Regions from separate parts of the Xanthomonas sp. NCPPB 1638 genome, predicted to be linked through region 2. Evidence: predicted binding sites of a transcription regulator. Region 2 holds the regulator's gene; each other region holds the start of a gene.
What was found. Region 2 encodes FliA, which starts transcription of late flagellar genes. Its sites were predicted from a motif close to TAAAGTTTNNCNNNCNNNGGCCGATAA; they were not measured.

Region 1 (4,155 bases), 290 kb from region 2:
ACGGCTGTGATGGCAAGCGGACGCTAGCAATCGAGCCCAACCCGGGGCTATGATCGAGGAAACATTGAAAGGAAACCTGCCAAGCAGGCTTTCTGCAACGGTTTGAAGGGGTTGGGTCGAAGGTGATCCGATCCCACTCTCTCCGCCAACTGTAGTGCAAGGCATCGAGACCACCCTTGTCCTCAGGTCTCGTCCATCTGTTGCATCTGATGCCGCTCACTTACGCGCCTGCATGATCGCCTGCAGGCAGCGCTTCCACGGCTCACATCACCACTGCATTGACCTTGAACACTTCCACCGCGCGGTTGAGTTGCACGGAGTGTTCTTCCAGCGCATGTGCGGCGGTACTCGCGGCTTCTACCAGGCGTACATTCTGCTGGGTGGTTTCATCCATCTGGGCGATGGTGTGATTGACCTGTTCGATGCCGCCGGCCTGTTCCTGCGAGGCGGCGGAGATGTTGGCCATGATGTCGGTGACGTGCTGGACGCTGGTGACGACTTCGCCCATGGTGGTGCCGGCGGTGTGCACCAGTGCCGAGCCGTCGGTGACGCGTTGTACCGAGTCGTCGATCAGTCGCTTGATTTCCTTGGCGGCATCGGAGGAGCGGTGCGAGAGGGTGCGTACTTCCGATGCAACCACGGCGAATCCGCGGCCTTGTTCGCCTGCGCGTGCGGCTTCGACGGCGGCATTCAGGGCGAGGATGTTGGTCTGGAAGGCAATGCCGTCGATGACGGAGATGATGTCGGCGATGCGCTTTGAGGCGTCTTCGATGCCGGACATGGTGTCGATGACCTGGTCGACCACATCGCGCCCTTGCGAGGCAATGGCGGCAGCACCAAGCGCGAGCTGATTGGCGCGGCTGGCGTGCTCGGCATTCTGCTTGACGGTGGAGGTCAGCTCTTCCATCGAGGCCGCCGTTTCTTCGAGGCTGGCGGCCTGTTGTTCGCTACGGCGCGCCAGTTCCTGATTGCCACTGGCGATGTCTTCGGCGGCAAAACCAATACTGTTGGAGGTGGTCTGGATCTGGGTGACGATGTCGGTGAGCCGGTGCACGGTGCTGTTGGCATCGTCGCGCATGGCGGCGAACACGCCGTGGAAATTGCCGGACATGCGCACGGTGAGGTCGCCGTCGGCGATGGCGCGCAGCAGTTCGGAGAACCGGGTCAGGTTGGTGTCGGCGGTGGCCATCATAGTGTTGAGGTTCTCCACCATCAGGCGGAAGTCGTGCTCGAAGTGGTCTGGGTGGCCACGCAATGCGAAGTTGCCGGCGCAGGCTGCCTGGGTGAGAGCATGGATCTGCGCATTGATGGCGCGCAGGTTCTGTTTTACCTGCTGCATGGTGGTGGTGATGACGGCCTTTTCGCCGGGGTATTGCTCGATCTCCGGTGTCAGGTCGCCTACCGCGTAGCGACCCATGACCTCGGTCATGCGCAGCTGGGTCTGCACATGTGCGTCCACCAGCGCGTTGGTGTCCTGCACCATGTGGCCGTACTCGCCGGGAAAGCGCTGTGCGTCGGTACGGTAGCTGGTCTGGCCGGCGTCATGGCGGGCAGCCATGTCGCGTTGTGCGGAGATCACTTCCTGTAGCCGGTGTTGCATCTGCTGCATCGCGCGCAGCAGTTGGCCGGACTCGTCATTGCCGGCCTGGGCGTCTTTACTGCGCAAATCGCCTTGGCTGATGCGTTGTGCCAGCTGCAGCGACTGGCGCAGCGGCAGCACCACGCTGCGGGTCAGCAGGAGGGCAATGGTGGCGCCGAGCAGCAGGGCGACGACGGTGGAGAGCACCATCAGCATCGCAAAACCGCGTGCGGTGGCAACGGCATCCTTGGCCGCCGCACGGTTCTTGGCCTCCTGCAGGTCGATGAAGGCATTGATGCTGGCCAGCCAGTCGATGAAGGCCGGGCGTGCCTGTTGCAGCAGTTGCTGCTCGGCGTGCGGTTTGTCGGCGGCTTCGCGAAACCCACGCACCTCGGCGATCAACGGCATGGTGCGTTGTTCGACGGTCTTGATCCGCTGGAGGATGGCTTTTTCGTTGGTGTCGGTGGAGGCGGCCAGCATGTCGTCCAGCGGCTGCGCCGAGCGTGCGTAGTCGGCGGCAAGCTTGTCGATCAACTGCTCGGCGGCGTGGCGCTCTGCCGGGTCGTCCAGCAGGACCACGTCGCGTAAGGCGATCGCGCGATCGTGCACGCTGCCGCGGAAGTTGATTGCATAGCGTTGTTTGACGCTATTGACTTCGTTGATGGCGGTGAGCTGCCGGTCGATGCTTCGCACGCGCTGGATGCCGACCACGGTGAGGATCACCATCAGCACGATGATGGTGAGAAAGCCAAGGGCCAGGCGTTGGCCGATGCGTAGATTCGAAAGGAAGTGCATAGGGAGTGATCCACGATCCGGCTGACGGGAGAGCAGGGCGCCCCGGCGGCGGCAAGGGCGTGACGCACACGAGACGATGCTGCTATTGACACGCGGGGCGCGTGCAAGGGACTGATGGCAACTTGTTGGTTAGCGGCCTCGGCAGCCGATTCTTGACTGGCTGGGAGGGGTCCATTTGGGGCGGGAAGGGGCTGTCCTCGCTGATTCGTGCCGTACAACACAGTTGTAGCCTGCCAACCGGTGTCGTAGGCGACGCGCGGCGTTGAGGAGCGCGATTCAGCGACTGCGCAATGTGCTGCTGGACGCGACCCGCAGCACGCCAGATGATGGGCGCCCGCGGGCACCCGCCGCCGTAATGCGGGGGCCCCTGTCTTTCAGTTCTTTCCATGGTTCGAAACGATGCATCTGTGTATGACTGGTAGGGTTCTCACTGCCTATGCGGCGATCTCGCGCGGCAAGGCGCGCACGTACCTGCGAATCTGGGGGAGGCCGCTTTCGTGAGCGCCTCCTTCCCGCACGGCGACAGTGCCATGGCCCATGCGATACGCACGTACGATTGGAACTCCACACCGCTGGGGCCGAGTGCGCAATGGCCTCCCGCGCTGCGTAATGCGCTCGACCTGATGCTTTCCTCGCCGGAAAGCATGTATGTGGTGTGGGGCGATGCACTGATCTTCTTCTATAACGATGCGTACGCCCCGATCCTGGGGCCACGCCGGGCACAGGCGCTGGGCGCCCCGCTGAAGGCGTTGTGGGCCGATGCCTGGGACGCGGTGCGCGAGCCGATCGAGGCGGCGTTCGCCGGGCGGGCCTCGCGTTTCGAGGAAATGCCGATCGGCATGAACCGCTATGGCACGCCCGAGCAGACTTGGTGGACGTTTTCGTTTTCTCCGATCTATCTTGACGATGGCAAGGTGGGCGGCGCCTTCTGCGTCACCAACGAGGTCACCGCGCGCATGGTGGCGCAGGCACGGCTGGCGGACGAGCACGAACGCCTGATCCGGCTGTTCGAGCAGGCGCCGATGTTCATGGCATTCCTGAGCGGGCCGCAGCATCGTGTGGAATTCGCCAACCCCTGTTATTCGCGCCTGATCGGCCACCGCAGTGTGATTGGGCGGCCATTGGCCGAGGCGTTGCCGGATGCGGTGGAGCAGGGGCATCTGCGGCACCTGGACGAGGTGTATCGCTCCGGGCAGGCGTACGCGGCCAATGCGGTGGAGTACCACGTGCAGGTCACGCCCGGCGGGCCGACGCAGCGGCGGTTGCTGGACCTGTTCTATCAGCCGATCGCCGGTGCCGACGGCGCTGTGTCCGGTATCTTCGTGCAGGGGCTGGACATCACCGAGCGCATCAATCTTGAACGCGCCGTGCGCGTGGCGGAGATACGCAACCGGCAGATCCTGGATAGCGTGATGGACTACGCCATCGTCGCCACCGATCTGGACGGGCGCGTCACCCTGTGGAACGAGGGGGCGCAGCGGACGCTGGGCTGGAGCGAGGCCGAAATGCTGGGACAGACGCTGGAACGTGCGTTCACGCCTGAAGACGTCGCGCGTGGCCAGCTGTTGATCGAGGCGGCTGCGGCGCTGGAGAGTGGCAGTGGCATGGACGAGCGCTGGCACGTGCGCAAGTCTGGCGAGCGCTTCTGGGCCAATGGGTCGCTGATGGTGCTGCGCGAGGAGACCGGCATGGCGATCGGGTTCGTCAAGGTGTTGCGTGACCGCACGGCCGAGCGGTTGGCCAGCGAGGCGCTGGTGAAGAGCGAGCGCCGGCTGGATGCC
Region 2 (4,155 bases):
GCGATTCGATGCCGTGGTCGATGGCGTTGCGCACCAGGTGCACCAAGGGGTCGGCCAGGGCTTCGACCAGGTTGCGGTCCAGTTCCGTCTCGGCGCCGATCAGTTCCAGTTCCACTTCCTTGGACAGGGTGCGCGCGACATCGCGCGCCACCTTCGGAAAGCGCGCGAAGACCTTGCTCACCGGCTGCATGCGGGTACGCATGACCGCGGTCTGCAGGCGCGCAGTGGCGATGTCCAGCGTGCTCACCGCGCGGTCGAGTTCTTCATCGCGCAGGCGGGTGCGCAAGGTCTTCAGGCGGTTGCGCGAGAGCACCAGTTCGCCGATGAGGTTGACGATGGCGTCCAGCCGCTTGGTGTCCACGCGCACGGTCTGCTCGGCCTCGGCACCGGCCTTGGCTGCGGCCTTGGGGCCGGCCTTGGCACCGGGCGCAGCGGGTGCGTGGGCGTCGTGCGCCGGTGCGGTGGCGCCTTTGGGCACGGACTTGACCGCCGGCGGGCCGCTCTTGGCATCGAATTGCGCAATCAGCGTGGCCGGTGCGTGCGGCACGGGTTCACCCGAGCCCATCGCATCCAACATGGCCTGCAGATAATCCAGCGACTGCTGCGCGGCATCGAAGTGATGCGCCTGCAACACCGCCTGGCCAGAGCGCGCCATGCCGAGAGTTTCCTCGGCGGCGTGGCACAGCTCCACCATGGGTTTGATCGCCAGGAAGCCGGCGCCGCCCTTGAGGGTGTGGAAACCGCGGAACACCGCGTTGAGCTGGTCGGCTTCGTCTGGTGCCTGTTCCAGCGACACCAGCTGTTCGCCGAGGCGGTCCAGGATTTCCTGGGCCTCGACGATGAAATCGGCAGCAATATCGTCTGGAACAGCACTCATGGTTACAACCCCAATCCGGACAGCAAATCGTCGGCGTCGTCCTGCGACACCGCATGACGGTCCAGGCCCTTGATGGCGGGGCCGGCAAGACCGCCGTCGTCGTTCTTCGGTTCGGTACTCTTCGGCGGCAGGCCGAGCGCACCGAAGCCCTCATGCACGCGGCGCACGATCCCGGCCACGCGGCGGATGATCTGCCCGCTGAGGTCCTGGTAGCTCTGCGCCAGCGACAGTTCGGTCAGGTTGTGGCGCATCTTGTCCAATAGCGCGGCCTGGTCCTGATTGAGGCCGCCGTCGCGCAGCTGGTTGGCCAGCACGCGGCATTCCTCGACCAGGTCCAGGGTGCGGTGGCTGGCCTTCTCGGTCATCTCCACCACATGGTCCAGGCGCGAGCAGGCATCGTCCAGTTCGCCGGCCTCGTCGGGCACGGTGGGCAGTTCGCCCAGGGCCTGTCCCAGTTCGCGGGCGAGCCGGCTCAGGCTCTGCATCATCGGGCGCGTGCGCAGGGCGGCGAGGTGATCGACCTCGCGCCGCCAGGCAACCTGGTCACCGCTTTCCAGTGCATCGAGCGCGTGTTGCAGGCGTTCGATCAGCGCGGCACGTTCGGCATCGGCTTCGACGGTGGCGTTCATCAGGCGGTCGCCGTCAGACGTTCGAACACCTTGCCCAGCTTCTCTTCCAGCGTTTGCGCGGTGAACGGTTTGATGATGTAGCCGTTCACGCCGCACTGGGCGGCTTCGATGATCTGCTCGCGCTTGGCTTCGGCGGTCACCATCATCACCGGCAGGTGCTTGAGCTTGGCGTCGGCGCGGATGTTGCGCAGCAGGTCGATGCCGGTCATGCCGGGCATGTTCCAGTCCGTCACCACGAAATCGAACGGACCTGCGCGCAGCGCAGCCAGCGCGCTGTTGCCATCCTCGGCCTCTGCGGTGTTGGTGAAGCCAAGATCTGCCAACAGATTCTTGACGATGCGTCGCATTGTCGAGAAGTCGTCCACGATCAGGATCCGCATGTTCTTGTTCACATCAAGCTCCTAACACGAAAAATACGCGAAAAAATCAATCGTCATTTTCGACACCGGCATCGGCCAGTTCGAATACCTTGAGGCGGCCGCGCAAGCGCACCACGGCCTGGCCGTGGATCTGGCAGACGCGCGATTCGCTGACACCGAGTACGGCGCCGATTTCCTTCAGGTTCAATTCCTGTTCGTAGTACAGCGACAGCACCAGTTGCTCGCGCTCGGGCAATTGGCCGATGGCCTTGCCCAGCTCGCGGCCGAATTCGCCCCGTTCCATCATCTGCTGCGGATTGGGCCCGCCTTTGGCGGTGGTGTCCAGCTCGCCGTGATCTTCGATGCGCGATTCCAGGCTCAGCACCTGGCCGCGTGCGGCGTCTTCCATCAGGCGCAGGTAGTCGGGCAGCGGCATCTCCATCGCGGCGGCCACTTCGGTGGCGGCGGCGGCACGGCCGGTGTTCTGTTCGATCTTGCGCACGGCGGCGGCGGCATCGCGGGCACGGCGGTGCACCGAACGCGGCACCCAGTCGCCACGGCGGATCTCGTCGATCATCGAGCCGCGGATCCGGATCGAGGCATAGGTCTCGAACGAGGCACCCTGCTCGGAGTCGTAGCTGCGCGAGGCTTCGATCAGGCCGATCATGCCGGACTGGATCAGGTCGTCCACTTCCACGCTCGCCGGCAGGCGGGCAGCCAGGTGGTGGGCGATGCGGCGCACCAGGTCGGCGTGCAGGGTCACCACGTCGTTGGCGTTGTTGCGTTGGACGGCACGGTATTGCGCGGTGGCGGTCGTTGCGGTGGCGGTACTCATGCGGCCACTCCCCGTTGGATGATGCGTTCGACAAAGAACTCGACGTTGCCGCGCGGCACGGTGGGGGCCTGCCAGCGCGAGGTACGGCGAGCGATTTCTGCAATGGCCTGCGCCGACGGACTGGCAGGGTAGGCCTTGATGACGGGTTGCTGGCGCTGCACCGACAGGCGCAACCAGTCGTCCTGCGGCACATGGCCGAGGTAGTTCAGCGAGACATCGCCGAGGAATTTCTCGCAGACGCGGGAGAGCTTGTCGTACAGCAGGCGGCCCTCGTTGGGGTCGCGCACCATGTTGGCGATGATCTGCAGGCGGTCCACGCCGCGTTCGCGCGAGAGCACCTTGATGAGTGCGTAGGCATCGGTGATCGAGGCCGGTTCATCGCAGACCACCACCACGGTGTCCTGGGCGGCCTGGCAGAAGGTCAGCACGCTGTCGGTGATGCCGGCGGCGGTGTCGATGACCATCACGTCCAGATCGCGCTCCAGCTCGGAGAACACATTGACCAGGCCGATGTGCTGGGCGGGGGCCAGTTCGGCCATGTGGCGGCGGCCGGAGGCGGCCGGCACCACCAGCACGCCGCCGGGGCCTTCGATGATGACTTCATCCAGCGTGCAACGGCCGGCGATCAGGTCGGCCAGGGTGTACTTGGGTGAAAGCCCCAGCACCACGTCCAGGTTGGCCAGGCCAAGATCGGCGTCCAGCAGCAGCGTGCGCTTGCCCATGTCGGCAAGTGCCACGGCCAGGTTGGCGGAGATGTTGGTCTTGCCCACGCCACCCTTGCCACCGGTCACGGCAATGGTGCGCACCGGGCCCAGGGGCTCGGGACGGGTTGCCGACAGGGGGAAGGCGTTGGTCAGCTTTGCGTATTCACGCGACTGCATGGTTGTGCTCCGGAGTACAGGGCTTATCGGCAGCGCGCCGTAAATCTTCAAGGCGAAGAACGAGACTGGCGGCATTGGCGCGGTGCAGGTCGTCGGGGACCCGCTGTCCGTCAGTCACCCAGGTGATGGGTAGTTGGTGATCGACCACCACCGACAGGGCACTGCCGAAGCGGCCGGTCTCGTCGAGTTTGGTCAGCACCACGCCCTGGGGCTTGGCGTGGGCAAAGCGGCGCACGACCTCGTCGAGGTCGGCGAAATGGGAGTTGGCGGGCAGCACCAGCAGCGAGGTGACTTGCTGGGCGGCGCGTAGCCAGTTCAGCTGGGCGGCCAGGGCGCGATCGCGCTGGCCCATGCCGGCGGTGTCGATCAGCACCAGCTTGTAGTCGCGCAGGCGCTCCAGCAGGGCGAGCAGGCTTTCGGCGCTGTCGGCCTCGTGCACCGCGATGCCGAGCTGGCGGCCGTAGCTGTGCAGCTGCTCGCGGCCGCCGACGCGCAGGGTGTCGGTGGTGACCAGGGCCACGTCGCGGGGGGCGTGCTGGGCGGCGAAGCGCTGCGCCAGCTTGGCGATGGTGGT
Region 3 (4,155 bases), 1.5 Mb from region 2:
CATCCCCAGATACTGGTCCTTGAGCCGCACATAATGCTGGGCGGAGTAATGCAGGCTTTCGATTTCCTTGTCGCTGAGCGTGCGTGCCAGGCGGGCCGGATTGCCCAGCCACAACTCGGCCTCGCCAACCACCTTGCCCGGGCCGACCACTGCACCGGCGCCGACAAAACCGTAGCGTTTGACGGTGGCACCATCGAGCACGCAAGCGCCCATGCCGATCAGGCACAGGTCCTCGATGGTGCAGGCATGCAGAATGGTGCCGTGGCCCACAGTGACGTCGGCACCGATCACGGTCGGGTAGCCGGCCTGGTTGAACGGGCTGTGGTGGCTGACATGAATGATGGTGCCGTCCTGCACATTGGTGCGTGCGCCGATCTGCACATGATTGACGTCGCCGCGGATCACCGTGCCGGGCCACACCGACACATCGTCGCCCAGGCTCACCTTACCGATGATGGTGCAGGCCGGGTCGATATAGACGCGTGCGCCCAGTTGCGGGGCGTGGTCCAGGAAGGAACGAATCGCGGTCACGGCAATCTCCGGCAGGTCAGCGTGCTGCCCAGTGCAGGCACACACGCATGATACCCGTGCGGTCGGCGCGCTCGGCTGCAGGCGATAGCCGGATCGCACGATGCCTTCTTGCTTCGCCAATGCAATGGCGGCCGGCCATGCGATTGCGGCAGAAGCCTGCTGCATCGTGGCCGCATGGCAGCAGCAGACCCTTGCCGATGTGGACCGATCCGCGCGCACCCATCGGGCGAACGCTGCCGTGCGTTCGATAAACGCACGGCAGCGTTCGAAAGTGCCTTGAAGCGCCGGCGCATTCGCCCTAGCGTGCCTGCCGTGGTGTGCAGCAATGCGTATGCCCGTTGCAGTGCGTGCCGCGGCGGTACGGCGAGCCCGCAACCGCTGCGCGTCGTGCTCCCTTCCGTCACCCGCACAGGAACATTCCATGTCGCACAGTACTTCCGCAGCCGGGCACTTCGCGCTGCAGCACATGACGCCATTCCAGTGGAGGGCGGTGGCGGTGTGCGTGGTGCTGACCATGCTCGACGGCTTCGATGTGATGGCGATGGCGTTCACTGCACCGCATGTCTCGGCGCAGTGGCAGCTGTCGGGCAAGCTGCTGGGAATCCTCTTCAGTGCGGGGCTGGTCGGCATGGCGATGGGGTCGTTGCTGCTCGCACCCCTGGCCGATCGGATCGGACGTCGCGCGCTGACATTGATCTGCCTGGCGATCCTGACCGTGGGCATGGGCGCCTCGGCGCTGGCGATCGATGCCTGGCAGCTGGCCGCCCTGCGCGCCTTCACCGGCCTGGGAATCGGCGGCATGCTGGCCTGCGTGGCGGTCACCGCAGCCGAGTACTCGAACGCGCGCTGGCGGACCACCGCCACGGTGCTGCAAGCCACGGGCTATCCGCTCGGCGCCACGCTGGGCGGCGCGATCGCGGGACTGCTGCTGCAGCAGTGGTCCTGGCAGGCGGTGTTCGTGCTCGGTGCGGTCGGCTCGTTGCTCTGCGTGCCGCTGGTGCTGGCGCTGCTGCCCGAATCGCTGGAGTTCCTGGTCGTACGCCGACGGCCGGATGCATTGGCGCGCTTCAATGCCGCACTGGCGCGCATGGGGATGCCGCCGCAGGAGACGCTACCGCTGCCGCCGCCACGGGCATCCGGTCAGGGGCACGGGTATGTGGCGTTGTTCGTGGAGGGGCTGTGGCGGCGGTCGTTGCTGATCGCGCTGGCATTTTTCCTGCTGATGTTCACGTTCTACTTCGTGATGAGCTGGACCCCCAAATTGCTGGTGGCTGCAGGCCTGTCGGCGGCGCAGGGATTGGCCGGCGGCGTGTTGCTGAACCTGGGAGGCATTGCCGGGGGCACGGTGTTCGGTTGGCTGGCCTTGCGCGCGCGGCTGTCGCGGCTGACCGTCGCGGCGCTGTTGCTGTCGGCACTGGCACTGCTGGCATTCGGCGTGTACAGCACGGTGTTGAGCCGGGCGTTCGTGGCCGCGCTCCTGACCGGTGCCGCCATGACGGCGGCGATGGGTGGGTTGTATGCGGTTGCCCCGGTCGTCTTCGATGCAGCGGTGCGCTCCACCGGCCTGGGCTGGGCGATCGGGGTGGGGCGCCTGGGCGCCATCGCCTCGCCCCTATGCGCTGGGGTCCTGCTGGACGCGGGTTGGTCCCCGGCGGCGCTGTACCTGGCGTGCGCGGTGCCGGTGCTGCTTGCTGCCGCAGCGGTGCTGGCGATGCGCCTGCCGGTGCGCTGAACCGCCGCGCGCGCGGGCGCCGGTGTGCGCAGTGACCGACCAAAGAAAACACCCCACCTGCCGATAACCGGGAAGACCGCCATGTCCGTGGCGGCTTCTTCCTGGACATCGTGCACACCGGCGCCGGCATGCTCAGAACCATCGACTCCGACCAACTGCGGCCCGGCATGTATGTCTACAAGTTGCTGGGTGCGTGGGTGCACCATCCATTCTGGAAAACGTCCTTCCTGGTCGATTCCGAGGATGTGGACAGGATCCATTCCAGTCGCATCGAACAACTGGTGATCGACACCGCGCGCGGCCTGGATGTGGAGAGCGGGGCGCAGCCCGTCCAGGAGCCGGTGGAGCAGGCGCCTGCCGCCATGCCGGAGCCGCCGCCGGAGCCGCCGTCCACCCGCACCGCCCGTACCAATGGCGTGACCGCGCAGGTCGGCATCGAGGCCGAAGTGGTGCGTGCGCGGCGCATCGTCGAAGATGGCCGCGACACGGTGGAGGCGATGTTCCGCGACGTGCGGCTCGGGCGCACCGTCGACACCGAGGCGGCGATGCCGTTGGTGGAAGCCATCAACGCCTCGGTCCTGCGCCACCCGCAGGCCTTGATTAGCGTGGCGCGGCTCAAGACCGCCGATGACTACACCTATCTGCATTCGATGGCCGTGGCCGGGTTGATGAGCGGATTGGGCCGGCAGCTTGGCCTGCCGGAGGCACAGGTGGTGGAGGCGGCCATGGGTGGCCTGCTGCACGACATGGGCAAGGCGGTGACGCCGCTGGACATTCTCAACAAACCCGGGCGGCTCACCAGCGAAGAGATGGAGGTCATGCGCCAGCATCCGCTGGATGGCCACCGCCTGCTGCTGGCCGGCGGCGTGCAGAATGCGGTGGTGCTGGAAATCGCACTGCATCACCACGAGAAGATGGACGGCAGCGGGTATCCGAATGGCCTGGTCGGTGAGGGCATCTCGCTGATGTCACGGATGGGCGCGGTGTGCGATGTGTACGATGCGATCAGCTCCGACCGTCCCTACAAGCGCGGCTGGGATCCGGCCGAATCGCTCAAGCAGATGGCCTCCTGGAAGGGCCACTTCGATCCGGTGATCTTCCAGGCTTTCGTCCGCCGGCTCGGCATCTACCCGGTCGGCTCGCTGGTGCGTCTGGAGTCGCAGAAGCTGGCCGTAGTGATCGAGCAGGCGCCCGGCGCCCTGCTCAAGCCGAAGGTGCGGGTGTTCTACTCGGCCAGGCTGCGCAGCCACGTGCTGCTGCAGGACATCGACCTGTCGCGGCCGGAGTGCCAGGACCGCATTGTGCAGATGGAAAGCCCCGCCGACTGGGGCTTCCGCGATCTCGAAAAACTCTGGTTGCCCTGAGCGGGCATGGGGCTGGCCGCCATGCAGCGGCGCCAGGCGGTCGCCGGCGTTCGCGTACCTCGCTCCAGCCGTGCCGTACACACCACAGGCGCCTGAACCGTCCGCCGTCAGCGAGCGCGACCATGTTGCGTTGCAGCTTGGCAATGTAGTTATGATCGATAACTATTCCATGACGTAATCAATTGCCGATACTCCCCCATGTCCAAGCCGTGCCTGGATCCCTGCCGTGTCTCGCATGCCGTCGTGCTGGCGCAGCGCGTGTGGGCGGGGTCACGCGCTGTTAGCCAGCGCGGAAATGGGGCGCCTGTGCACAACCTACCTGCACCGGTGGCAGGCTCATCCACCGCGCGCTGTCGGGTGGCGTCTACAATCGGGCGCACGCCGGGGATCGGCGTTGCGGACGGGGCGCAGCGCGCGCAACGCTCCGCCAGCTGCCTTTGTTGCGAGAATCGCCATGTCTGCCACCGCCGCTGTCCTCCCATTGCCCGACGCCATCACCGAAGTGGACCAGGCGCGTCTGCTCCGGCT

Region 1: the regulator FliA is predicted to act here: its motif matches at 2,504-2,530, upstream of ACCQ13_RS07120 (methyl-accepting chemotaxis protein).
Region 3: the regulator FliA is predicted to act here: its motif matches at 2,304-2,330, upstream of ACCQ13_RS01710 (HD-GYP domain-containing protein).

What each region holds. Positions count from the first base shown of each region.
Region 1 covers NZ_CM192984.1:1,635,076-1,639,230, forward strand. The annotation lists gene ACCQ13_RS07120 (methyl-accepting chemotaxis protein) at 263-2,374, opposite strand; partial or broken gene ACCQ13_RS07125 (hybrid sensor histidine kinase/response regulator) at 2,872-4,155, shown strand, end outside.
Region 2 covers NZ_CM192984.1:1,929,485-1,933,639, forward strand. The annotation lists gene ACCQ13_RS08320 (chemotaxis protein CheA) at 1-877, opposite strand, end outside; gene ACCQ13_RS08325 (protein phosphatase CheZ) at 880-1,506, opposite strand; gene cheY (chemotaxis response regulator CheY) at 1,506-1,898, opposite strand; gene ACCQ13_RS08335 (RNA polymerase sigma factor FliA) at 1,933-2,700, opposite strand; gene ACCQ13_RS08340 (MinD/ParA family protein) at 2,697-3,581, opposite strand; gene flhF (flagellar biosynthesis GTPase FlhF) at 3,568-4,155, opposite strand, start outside.
Region 3 covers NZ_CM192984.1:423,531-427,685, forward strand. The annotation lists gene ACCQ13_RS01700 (gamma carbonic anhydrase family protein) at 1-531, opposite strand, end outside; gene ACCQ13_RS01705 (MFS transporter) at 953-2,263, shown strand; gene ACCQ13_RS01710 (HD-GYP domain-containing protein) at 2,392-3,627, shown strand; gene ACCQ13_RS01715 (MarR family winged helix-turn-helix transcriptional regulator) at 4,082-4,155, shown strand, end outside.